One region of the Citrobacter werkmanii genome, then DNA from elsewhere that is predicted to be linked to it. Evidence: predicted binding sites of a transcription regulator. Region 1 holds the regulator's gene; the other holds the start of a gene.

Region 1 (6,002 bases):
GTTCGCTGTTTACCGTATCTGTTGGTGGGCAACCGAAATATTCCGACGGCTTTGGACCAAAACCGGCGGATATCATCCATGTGCCGTTTAACGATCTGCATGCGGTAAAAGCGGTGATGGACGATCACACCTGCGCGGTGGTGGTGGAGCCCATTCAGGGAGAAGGCGGCGTCACTGCGGCAACCCCGGAATTCCTGCAAGGTCTGCGTGAACTTTGCGACCAGCACCAGGCGCTGCTGGTCTTTGATGAGGTGCAGTGTGGGATGGGGCGTACCGGCGATTTATTTGCCTATATGCACTACGGCGTGACGCCGGATATCCTCACCAGCGCCAAGGCGCTCGGCGGCGGTTTCCCGGTGAGCGCCATGCTGACCACTCAGGAAATTGCCTCCGCGTTCCACGTGGGTTCGCACGGTTCCACTTACGGCGGTAATCCGCTGGCCTGTGCGGTTGCAGATGCCGCGTTTGATATCATCAACACCCCGGAAGTGCTGGAAGGTATTCAGGGCAAACGTCAGACGTTTGTGCATCATTTGCAGAAAATTAATCAGCAGTTCGATATTTTCAGCGATATTCGCGGAATGGGGCTGCTGATTGGCGCCGAGCTGAAGCCGCAGTTTAAAGGCCGGGCGCGCGATTTGCTCTACGCCGCCGCGCACGAAGGGGTGATGGTGCTGAATGCCGGGCCGGACGTGATGCGTTTCGCGCCGTCGCTGGTGGTGGAAGACGCGGATATCGAGGAAGGGATGCTGCGTTTCGCGCAGGCGGTAGCGAAGGTGGTGGGCTGATTGGTTGATTGCCTGATTGCCGGATGGCGGCGCGAGCGCCTTATCCGGCCTACAGGGTAAGGTGTGATTCGTAGGCCGGATAAGCGTAGCGCATCCGGCAGCCGATCTTAGCCTTTCATGTCCCGCAACCGACGGCTAAGCCAGATCCCGTGGTGGGGTCGTTGACGCCATGCTACCGACGAAATGGTGTGCATGGTGTTCAGATGCCCCAATATTCGCTGCAGATGCTGCTCCAGGGTGCTTAATGGACCGTGGGACAGCATTTCAGGCGCTTCGAGAATATTCACATCGCCCGAGCTTCCCGGTCCGTCATACTCCAGCCGCTGCTGACAGCGCTGGAGCGCAATCTCGCAGGACTCCAGATACCGCTGCGCCAAATCCGGCGTCAGCATCGTATGTTCCCTTGCCAGTGTGGTCATCGCGTTGATGTGTTCGACAATAAACTGGCTGTGCGTGACCCACAGTTTCATATCCGCCAGATAGTGCGAGTTGAATCCCGGCTCCTGCATTGCCTGATTCAGTGAGTTAAACAGCGTGTTATGCGCCTGGTTGACCCGCATGCGTTGATACGCCAGCGGCGTGGCCTGCGGATCGTTGCTGAGGATCAGGCGAATAGCCTCCTGGTCGGCTTCTAACGCATCGTGGGCGTTCTTACGCAACAGACCACTCTGCCACTGTGGCCACAGCCAGAGCGTGCCGCCAAAGGCGATTAAGCAGCCAATCACCGTGTCGACAAACCGCGGCACGATAAATTGTTCCCCGTTCAGCGTCAGCAGTTGCAGGGTGTACACCGCCGTAACCGTAAAGCCGACGGTGGCCCAGCCGTAGTTTTTGCGAATGATCAGATAGCTGCCTAACGTGATCAGCAACATGCCTGCCAGCGTGAAGCCTTCCTGAATATGAAAGTGCAATGTGACGCCCGCAATCACCAGTCCGACGAGCGTACCCACCGAACGATGCAAAATACGCACCCGGGTCGCCCCATAGCCATTTTGCGTGACGAACAGGATCGTCATCAAAATCCAGTAAGGTTTAGGCAGATGTAAGGCGCTGCCCATCAGGCTGGCGATACTCAGCATGACGCTGATGCGCCCGGCGTTACGCAGTGCCGGGGATTTCAACGACAGATAGTTTTTCAGCGCCGGGATCAACGGCAACCGCCGCTGTTTGTCCGCCATCAAATCTCGGGCATACAGCGGGCGCTGGGTCCGTAGCACGCGGGCGATACGGCTGAAGTGCCAATAGCAAAACTGTCCTACCGGATTATCCGGATGCTGGTTGGCGATTTTCTCCAGCGAGCCAATCTGCTTTTCCATTGAGAAACGGGTCGGTAATCGGTGATACAAGATATCATCGGCCAGGACGCGCAGGCGGGCGGCGACGGTGCGCGCGTTCCAGCGAATCACCTGTTCCGCGTGGCTTCGCTCGACCAACTTTTGCACCTCTTCCGGCTGATGCAGGCTAACTGAAATATGTTCCTGCAAATCGAGCGCTTCCTGAAAGGCACGCAACAGTCGCTTGTATTCATTATTGTGATGCGCCGACAGCATGTGCATTTGCTGGTAGCACTGGGTAATCAAATCCACCGCTTTTTGTTGACGAACCAGTAGCGGAGGCAGCGCTTTTTCTGGATCGGCATGCTGGGTCAGCAGACTGTACTTGGCCTCACAGTAATCGGCTAATTCGCGGTACAGCAGGCTAAGCGATTCACGCAGTGGCTGCTCACGCCACATCCAGAACCAGAACCAGTTGAACAGACCGTACCACAACGTACCCAGTGCATAGATCAGCAATGGCTCCCAGACGGGCATGTTCCCGGCAAGGCTTAGCGTGAAAATTGCCGCGATGAGTGAGGCTGGCAGCAGTCGCGCATGCAACGGGCTTAGCTCGGCGGTTACGCCAAGAATTAGCGTCAGGCCGGTGAGGATGAGCGGCAGTGGTATATCTTGCGCCAGCAGTAACTGCATGATCAGGCTGCAACCGGCAAACAGCGATGCGCCAATAACTAAACGTTTAAAAAAGCGTTTATGCGGGGTATCAAGACCGGCAATGTTGCAACAGGCAGGGACGAGGGAAAACAGAAGCCCCAGATGAAGCTGACCAATGATAAGACCGACGGCCACAGGTAAACACAGCACCAGCGTCTGCCGTAGTGCGTAGTTGATCTCGGGGTGATAAATCAGTCTTCGCCACATCGGAACAAACAAAAATGGCGCGCTACCGGGTAACGCGCCATTTCGATGGGATTAACGTGTGCCGTAAACGACAATGGTCTTACCGTGAGCGGAGATCAGGTTCTGATCTTCCAGCATCTTCAGAATACGACCAACGGTCTCACGGGAGCAGCCAACGATCTGGCCGATTTCCTGGCGGGTGATTTTAATCTGCATACCGTCCGGGTGAGTCATCGCGTCAGGCTGTTTTGCCAGATTCAGCAGAGTCTGGGCAATACGGCCGGTGACGTCGAGGAAGGCAAGGTTGCCTACTTTTTCAGACGTGACCTGCAGGCGACGAGCCATCTGAGAAGACAGGCGCATCAGAATATCCGGGTTGACCTGGATTAATTGGCGAAATTTTTTGTAGGAAATTTCAGCGACTTCACATGCGGTTTTGGCCCGTACCCAAGCGCTACGTTCCTGGCCTTCTTCGAAGAGGCCTAATTCACCAATAAAATCGCCCTGATTCAGATAAGAAAGGATCATTTCTTTCCCTTCTTCATCTTTGATCAGCACTGCCACTGAGCCTTTAACGATGTAATACAACGTTTCCGCTTTTTCACCCTGGTGAATCAGCGTGCTCTTCGATGGGTACTTATGAATATGGCAATGAGACAAGAACCATTCGAGAGTCGGGTCTGTTTGCGGTTTGCCAAGCACCATGCGCGGTTATCCTCTGTTATAAGCTGTCTCCAGAGCCAGAAAACGACGCTGCCTCTGGGTTTGCAAAAATGTGCTTCCCGCTACCTGGGAAGGGGGCTACTAAAAATATACTGCAGCCTGTAATGTGATGTCCTCTGCATACATGCAGTACGTCAATGTATTACTGTAGCATCCCGACTGTTTTAGCATAGCTTTCGCCGTGTGTCTCCTGGTGTCTCGCTTCAGCATGACGCAGGTCGCCTTCCGTTGCGAGAATTGTTATGTACGCGTAATCTGTCAGGAAAATTGAAACATTGGAGTTACGAAATATGCAAGCGCGTGTAAAGTGGGTTGAGGGGTTAACCTTCCTCGGTGAGTCCGCCTCTGGCCACCAAATTTTGATGGACGGTAACTCCGGTGATAAAGCGCCGAGCCCGATGGAAATGGTATTAATGGCTGCAGGCGGTTGTAGCGCTATCGATGTGGTGTCGATCCTGCAAAAGGGTCGTCAGGATGTGACCAACTGCGAAGTGAAGCTCACCTCTGAGCGCCGTGAAGAAGCGCCGCGTTTGTTTACCCACATTAATTTGCATTTCATCGTCACCGGCAACGATCTGAAAGAGGCGTCGGTCTCCCGCGCCGTCGATCTCTCGGCGGAAAAATATTGTTCCGTGGCATTGATGCTGGAAAAGGCGGTGAATATTACCCACTCCTATGAAGTGGTTGCTGCGTAATACGTGATGCCCGATAAGCGTAGCGCCATCGGGCACATTCCGTACCTCACTCTATCTTTTTACCTTCCATCAGTCGCTGAACCAGCGGCAGCATAATCAATTCCATCGCCAGACCCATTTTGCCGCCAGGTACGACTAATGTATTGATGTGGGAAATGAATGAGCCTTGCAGCATGGCCAGAAGCCACGGAAAGTCGATCCCTTCCAGATTACGAAAATGAATGACCACAAAGCTTTCATCCAGCGACGGAATGCTCTTGGCGGCAAAGGGGTTTGAGGTATCGACGGTGGGTACGCGCTGAAAGTTAATGTGCGTACGGGAAAACTGCGGCGTGATGTAATTGATGTAATCGTCCATTGAGCGCACAACCGAGTCCATCACCGCTTCACGCGAGTGTCCACGCTCGCTGGTATCGCGGGTCAGTTTCTGGATCCATTCCAGGTTAACGATCGGCACCACACCGACCAGAAGGTCGACATGCCGGGCCACATTTTGCTGTGGGGTGACGACGCCGCCGTGTAGCCCTTCATAGAACAGGACATCCGTCGGTTCAGGCAATGGCTGCCAGGGGGTAAACGTTCCCGGGACCTGATTCCACGGTACGGCTTCATCGTAGGTGTGCAGATATTTACGCGACTGACCTTTTCCCGTCTGGCCGTATTCAATGAAGGTTTGTTCCAGCAGACCAAAGTCATTGGCTTCGGGCCCGAAATAACTGATATGTCGCCCGGCATCGCGCGCTTTGCGAATCGCCATATCCATTTCCGGACGGGTATAGCGATGAAAACTGTCACCTTCCACCTCGGCGGCGCGCAGATTTAGCTGCGCGAAAATTTTACGAAACGCGAGGCTGGTGGTGGTGGTCCCCGCGCCGCTGGATCCTGTTACCGCAATCACCGGATGTTTGGCAGACATAACAACTCCATGAATAGGTTGATTTTTTATTATAGTCGGCCGTCGGCTACGAATTACTGGTGAATCTGCTTCCTCGGCATGATGTTGACCGTTTCATGCAGTTCGGACCACACCAGGACGGCTTCACCTGATTGTAGTTGGCGTTTGACGTCGGCGACTTTTTGTTCGAGCGAACGTTCATGTTCACCATAATCGGTACCTTCGCGCAAGACAAAGCTTTCAATCAGATTGTCCAGCGCGTCCGGGGAGATGTCTTGCCAGGGGATAATCATGATGACGCCTCCAGATACGTTGTCAGCCAGTCGGGAATTCTGGATTCCAGCCACATCTCAGGGCGGCGCACTGTGCCGCCAATAAATCCGACGTGTCCGCCGTGTTCAGTCAACTGATACTCCACCTGTGAGGGCAGGTTTTCCGGTTCAGGGATCACGTGATGATCCATAAACGGATCGTCCTTGGCATGGATAATCAGCGTCGGTTTGGCGATCTGATTAAGCAATGGCATGGCGCTACACTGGCGGTAATAGTCTATAGCATCGGCAAAACCGTGGATTTTGGCAGTGATGAGATCGTCAAAATCACGAATGCGACGCAGGGATTTCAACTGGGTCAGACTCACCGGCAACGAACCCGGATAGGCCTGTAGCTTACGCGAGGCGTTAGCTTTCAACAGATTGAGCAGATAGCGCTGGTAGACGCGTGAGAA
Region 2 (6,002 bases), 2.1 Mb from region 1:
GATTGAATCTTTGAGGGTTAAATTCATACGCCACTAATGCAAAAACGCCATGTGCTTACCCTGGCGTTAAGGGTCATTGCCTGCCTGAGAGAGCGAGAAGAGGGATAGGGTCCGCATCCGCGAGCCGCAATATACGCAGGGCTGCGAAAAGATAGAGTGTGCATGAGAGAAGGTCAACTACTACAAGGAAATTGTTTTGCGAGAGAGGTGGCAAAACTGACAAAAAGCAGGGTTATTGGGACGAAAAACACTACTGTACCCAGATGACAGCAGGGAAAGGAAGCGGCGTACCGCGACGCCGCATTATTTTTCTGAAGGTTTATCCTGCTCTGGTTTGCTGTTGATCATGTCACACAGCATAGAGATAAGCATCAACCGTACTTTAAAGGGAGAATGGCTAAACACGCGTATACACCTCTTAAATTCATTCATATAAACCTCCTGACTTCACGATCCCATCAGTCCTTGAGGGATGTCTTTATTATATACAGATATAGCACAGGCTATATTATATAGCTATTGCTAAAACGTTAATTTTTTGTGCCCACGCAACTCTGGTTTACAATGAGCGCTCTCTAATCAGATGCCGTTAACGCGTCACAGTAACGAGGAAGCAGAATGAGTCGTCGCGCAGGTACGCCAACAACAAAAAAAGTGACGCAATTGGTGAATGTCGAAGAACACGTTGAAGGATTTCGTCAGGTCCGGGAGGCGCATCGCCGCGAGCTGATTGATGACTACGTAGAGCTGATTTCCGATCTCATTATTGAGGTAGGTGAAGCGCGCCAGGTTGACATGGCTGCCCGACTCGGGGTTTCCCAGCCGACGGTTGCCAAAATGTTGAAGCGCCTTGCTTCCGTCGGGTTGATTGAAATGATCCCCTGGCGCGGTGTGTTTTTAACCGCAGAAGGCGAACGTCTGGCCCAGGAGAGCCGGGAGCGTCATCAGATTGTGGAAAATTTCCTGTTGATGTTAGGTATCAGCCCGGAAATTGCCCGCCGTGATGCAGAGGGAATGGAGCACCACGTCAGTAAGGAAACGCTGGAGGCTTTTAGCCGTTTTACGCAACAGCAAGGATCTGGCTCTGAATGAGTTTTCCTTTACTACGCGCCTTGCAGCGCGATCGTTTTTTCCAGCTGTTAATCATCGTCGGGGTTGTACTGAGCGTGTTCACGCCATTTACGCCCCGTTCCTGGCCTGGAGCGATTGACTGGCACACCATTATTACGCTTAGCGGCCTGATGTTACTGACCAAAGGCGTTGAATTAAGCGGTTACTTCGATGTGTTAGGGCGCAAGATGACCCGCCGCTTTCACACTGAACGCCAATTGGCGATATTTATGGTGCTGGCGGCGGCGCTGCTGTCGACGTTTCTGACCAACGATGTGGCATTGTTTATTGTTGTCCCGCTGACCATCACCCTGAAAAAATTGTGCGCCATTCCGGTGAATCGCCTGATTATCTTTGAGGCGCTGGCGGTAAACGCCGGATCGTTGCTGACGCCAATCGGCAATCCGCAAAATATCCTGATGTGGGGGCGCTCCGGGTTGTCATTTACCGCGTTTACGTGGCAAATGGCGCCGCTCGCGGGTGCCATGATGCTGACGCTGGTGGTGCTGTGCTGGTTCAGTTTCCCGAACAAAGCATTGCACTATCATACCGGGACGCGCGCGCCAGACTGGCAACCACGCCTGGTGTGGAGCTGTCTGGCGCTGTATATCATCTTTCTGACGGCGCTGGAGTTAAAACAAGAGCTGTGGGGTCTGGCGATTGTGGCGGCGGGGTTCATGGTTCTGGCGCGTCGCGTCATCCTCAGCGTGGACTGGACGCTGCTGCTGGTATTTATGGCGATGTTTATCGATGTGTATTTGCTGACGCAGCTACCGGCATTGCAGGGGATAACGCACCAGATTGGCACGCTCTCAGCGCCGGGTCTCTGGTTGACGGCCATTGGCCTGTCGCAGTTTATCAGTAATGTTCCCAGTACGATTTTGTTGCTGAACTACGTTCCGCCGACGCTGCTGCTGGCCTGGGCAGTTAATGTGGGTGGGTTTGGTCTGCTGCCGGGATCGCTGGCGAATCTTATCGCTTTACGCATGGCAAACGATCGACGGATCTGGTGGCGTTTTCATTGGTATTCGTTGCCGATGCTGATATGGGCGGCGCTGGTAGGGTATGTTTTGCTGCAGATGATGTAATTGATATGGTGTGCCGGATGGCGGCTGGCGCCTGATCCGGCCTACTGCGTTGGTAGGCCCGATAAGCGTAGCGCCATCGGGCATGTATAGCAGATTAGTTCAGACGAACCGGCATACCAGAACGGTTCTGTACCGCCTGCTCAACGACGGACTGATCGACATCAGACTGACCGGTGACGCTGGTAATGCTCTTGTTCAGCGTAATCGGTACGATTTCCCCGCCTTCAAACTGTGCTTCCGTGGTGGACAGCGGGTTGTGTACCTCGATGTAGCGGCTGCCGTCTGGTTCGGTAGTGGCTTTCACCGGCTCATCGATAAACTGTACGCGAGTGCCGACCGGCACATTTTCAAACAGGAATTTGATGTCGTCGTTACGCAGACGGACACAACCGTGGCTGACACGTAAACCAACGCCGAAGTTAGCATTGGTGCCGTGAATAGCATACAGACGGCCGATATACAGTGCGTACAGCCCCATCGGGTTATCCGGGCCTGCCGGAACCACGGCTGGCAGCGGTTCGCCCGCAGCGCGGTATTCCGCATGCATTTTCGCCGTTGGCGTCCAGGTTGGGCCCGCTTTCTTACGTTCTACTTTGGTGGTCCAGTTGATCGGCGTGTCTTTGCCTAACTGGCCGATACCGATCGGCAGAACGATAACGGTGTTGGTGCCTTTCGGGTAGTAGTACAGACGCATTTCAGCGCTGTTGATAACAATACCTTCATGCACGGTATCCGGCAGGATCAACTGCTGAGGAATGTTCAGTACGGTGCCGCCCTTCGGCAGGAAAGTATCCACGCCAGGGTTCGCTTCCAGCATGTTAGACAGACCCATCTGATATTCTGCCGCAAAATACTCCAGCGGTTGGGTATTGCCTTCAGGAATGGTGATGACCTGGTTTTGGCCAATCAAACGGCTACCATCGGTAGGCAGCGGGTACGTGACGGCTGAGGCAGTGTTGCAAAAACCAACTACCGCAAGTGCCGCCGCGAAAAGCGTTGTCAATTTCATATTCATCTTCATGTATGCGAGATTCAGTGCCAGGCAGGCGAGTGGGTTGAGATTTATGTAGTGTTGGGCACGCATTATATGTGCAATCTGAGCAACAAGGAATTCGGATGTGTACTAAATCACATTTTTTTCCTTTTGCTTTCACTTTCCCCCTTCAGTATGAAGGGGCGATCTTATCGTAGACTTATGGCATAATAAGCGGTTTGTCACATATTTCTTTCTCTTTCAGGATACGCCAGTGTTAGTTTCCAGCAACGTCACCATGCAGTTTGGCAGTAAGCCGCTGTTTGAAAATATTTCCGTCAAATTTGGCGGCGGCAACCGTTACGGCCTGATTGGCGCGAACGGTAGCGGTAAATCCACTTTTATGAAAATTCTCGGCGGTGATCTCGAACCGACGCTGGGTAACGTTTCCCTCGATCCGAATGAGCGCATCGGTAAGCTGCGTCAGGATCAGTTCGCCTTTGAAGAGTTCACCGTGCTTGACACCGTGATCATGGGGCATGCTGAACTGTGGGCAGTGAAGCAGGAGCGCGATCGTATATACGCGCTGGCCGAAATGAGTGAAGAAGACGGCTATAAAGTGGCTGACCTCGAAGTTCAGTACGGTGAAATGGACGGTTATTCTGCTGAAGCGCGTGCGGGCGAACTGCTGCTGGGCGTGGGTATTCCGGTAGAACAACATTACGGCCCGATGAGCGAAGTCGCACCCGGCTGGAAGCTGCGTGTGCTTCTGGCGCAGGCGCTGTTCTCTAACCCGGATATTCTGCTGCTCGACGAACCAACGAACAACCTGGATATCGACACCATCCGCTGGCTGGAGCAGACGCTGAACGAACGTGACAGCACCATGATCATCATTTCGCACGACCGTCACTTCCTGAACATGGTCTGCACGCACATGGCGGATCTGGACTACGGCGAACTGCGTGTTTATCCGGGGAACTACGACGAATACATGACGGCGGCCACCCAGGCGCGTGAACGCCTGCTGGCCGATAATGCCAAGAAGAAAGCGCAGATTGCTGACCTGCAATCTTTCGTCAGCCGCTTTAGCGCCAACGCCTCAAAATCTCGTCAGGCGACTTCCCGCGCCCGTCAGATAGATAAAATTAAACTGGAAGAAGTTAAAGCTTCCAGCCGTCAGAACCCGTTCATTCGCTTCGAACAGGATAAGAAACTGTTCCGTAACGCGCTGGAAGTGGAAGCGCTTACTAAAGGTTTTGATGAAGGCCCGCTGTTTAAAAACTTCAATCTGCTGCTCGAAGTGGGTGAGAAGATTGCCATTCTGGGCGCCAACGGCGTGGGTAAATCCACTATGCTGAAAACGCTGGTCGGTGATTTGCAGCCGGATAACGGTACCGTGAAGTGGTCCGAAAACGCGCAAGTTGGTTACTACGCGCAGGATCATGAATATGAGTTCGAAAACGATCTGACCGTATTCGAGTGGATGAGCCAGTGGAAACAAGAAGGCGATGATGAACAGGTTGTGCGCAGCTTCCTCGGTCGTCTGCTGTTCAGCCAGGACGATATCAAGAAGCCTGCAAAAGTGCTCTCCGGTGGTGAAAAAGGGCGCATGCTGTTCGGTAAGCTGATGATGCAGAAACCGAATATTCTGGTAATGGATGAACCAACTAACCACCTGGATATGGAATCGATTGAGTCGCTGAACATGGCGCTGGAAATGTATCAGGGCACGTTGATTTTCGTTTCTCACGACCGTGAGTTCGTCAGTTCTCTGGCAACCCGTGTGATTGAAATTACGCCGGAGCGCGTGATCGACTTCACCGGTAACTACGAAGATTACTTGCGTAGTAAAGGTATCGACGGCTAATTTCCCGTCGTCTTCCGCGTTACAGGTGTGATGGCTGCACCTGTAACGTGAAATACTTAGGAAATGGCGTCAGTGACACATTAAATAATACCCAGCGCGCGTTTACCGTGGATATTCAAATCCTCCAGCGTGAAGCGTCCTTCCCAGCCAGTTTCATAATCCTCGCGCGGGAAATCCCCCGGCGACGCGCCTTTTTCCAGCGCGGCCTTCACTTTGTGGGCGTAGGCCAGATTCTTTTCGCACATCGGCGCGGCAGGGATATACATCACATTGCCCCAGCCTTGCTGATTTTCCACCGGCGCGACGGAGTGGATCACATCGCAATGCCACCAGACGGAGTCTCCGGCGTCCAGTTGCGGAATACTGGTTAACGCCTCTATCAGCAGCGGATGCCATTGCGTGGAAATCGGCAGAACTCTGCCGGGCGCGACGCCGCAAAGCTCATCTTCCGGCACATCGTCAAGCAATGGACGTAATAGCACATAGGCCATCGCTTCAGGAATCGGGACTACGTGCAACAATCCCTGACCTGGCAACATATCGGACAGTGCCGTCCAGCCCTGGAAGGTACGAAATACTGAACATTTAGTGGTGTTATCTACCGTGTACTCTTCAACTTCTGTGCGATGCGCCGCCTGCCATGGATCGTAATCTTCCAGCTTGCCATTGAAAACATTCGCAAAGACCTGCTGATATGCCGGCAGAAGCCAGCGCTCCAGCGCGCCGGAATCCGTATGCGCGCCCAGCCCTTTGGACGTTGTTCCCGGCGGACGACGACGTATGCGGTCAGGATAGATGACGCTGATGTCCGGGTTAAACCATTGTTTCCCTTCGCTTGTAAACGTCCACAGGCGATTAAGGAATGACTGCGCATTGGCCATTTCTTCGCTCTGACGGGCCTGCATTTGCGCCTGGGACCAGTAGATGGGGTAGATCTCCGGTCGGGATGCGCTGAGGGTGC

The links. Region 1 encodes CRP, which controls carbon source genes, mostly activating them, when cyclic AMP is high. Its sites were predicted from a motif close to ATGTGANNNNNNTCACAT; they were not measured.
Region 2: a site for CRP is predicted at 3,315-3,332, ahead of ldtB (L,D-transpeptidase). Genes of this name have one in related genera too.

What each region holds. Positions count from the first base shown of each region.
Region 1 covers NZ_CP044101.1:4,710,075-4,716,076, reverse strand. Annotated here, with positions in the region: gene argD (bifunctional acetylornithine/succinyldiaminopimelate transaminase) at 1-788, shown strand, start outside; gene FOB24_RS23280 (YccS/YhfK family putative transporter) at 896-2,983, opposite strand; gene crp (cAMP-activated global transcriptional regulator CRP) at 3,035-3,667, opposite strand; gene FOB24_RS23270 (OsmC family protein) at 3,976-4,380, shown strand; gene FOB24_RS23265 (phosphoribulokinase) at 4,427-5,296, opposite strand; gene FOB24_RS23260 (YheU family protein) at 5,350-5,568, opposite strand; partial or broken gene FOB24_RS23255 (hydrolase) at 5,565-6,002, opposite strand, start outside.
Region 2 covers NZ_CP044101.1:1,897,791-1,903,792, forward strand. Annotated here, with positions in the region: gene FOB24_RS09610 (phosphoethanolamine transferase) at 1-27, opposite strand, end outside; gene mntS (manganase accumulation protein MntS) at 304-432, opposite strand; gene mntR (manganese-binding transcriptional regulator MntR) at 619-1,092, shown strand; gene FOB24_RS09625 (anion transporter) at 1,089-2,198, shown strand; gene ldtB (L,D-transpeptidase) at 2,293-3,213, opposite strand; gene FOB24_RS09635 (ABC-F family ATPase) at 3,446-5,041, shown strand; gene FOB24_RS09640 (DUF1479 domain-containing protein) at 5,122-6,002, opposite strand, start outside.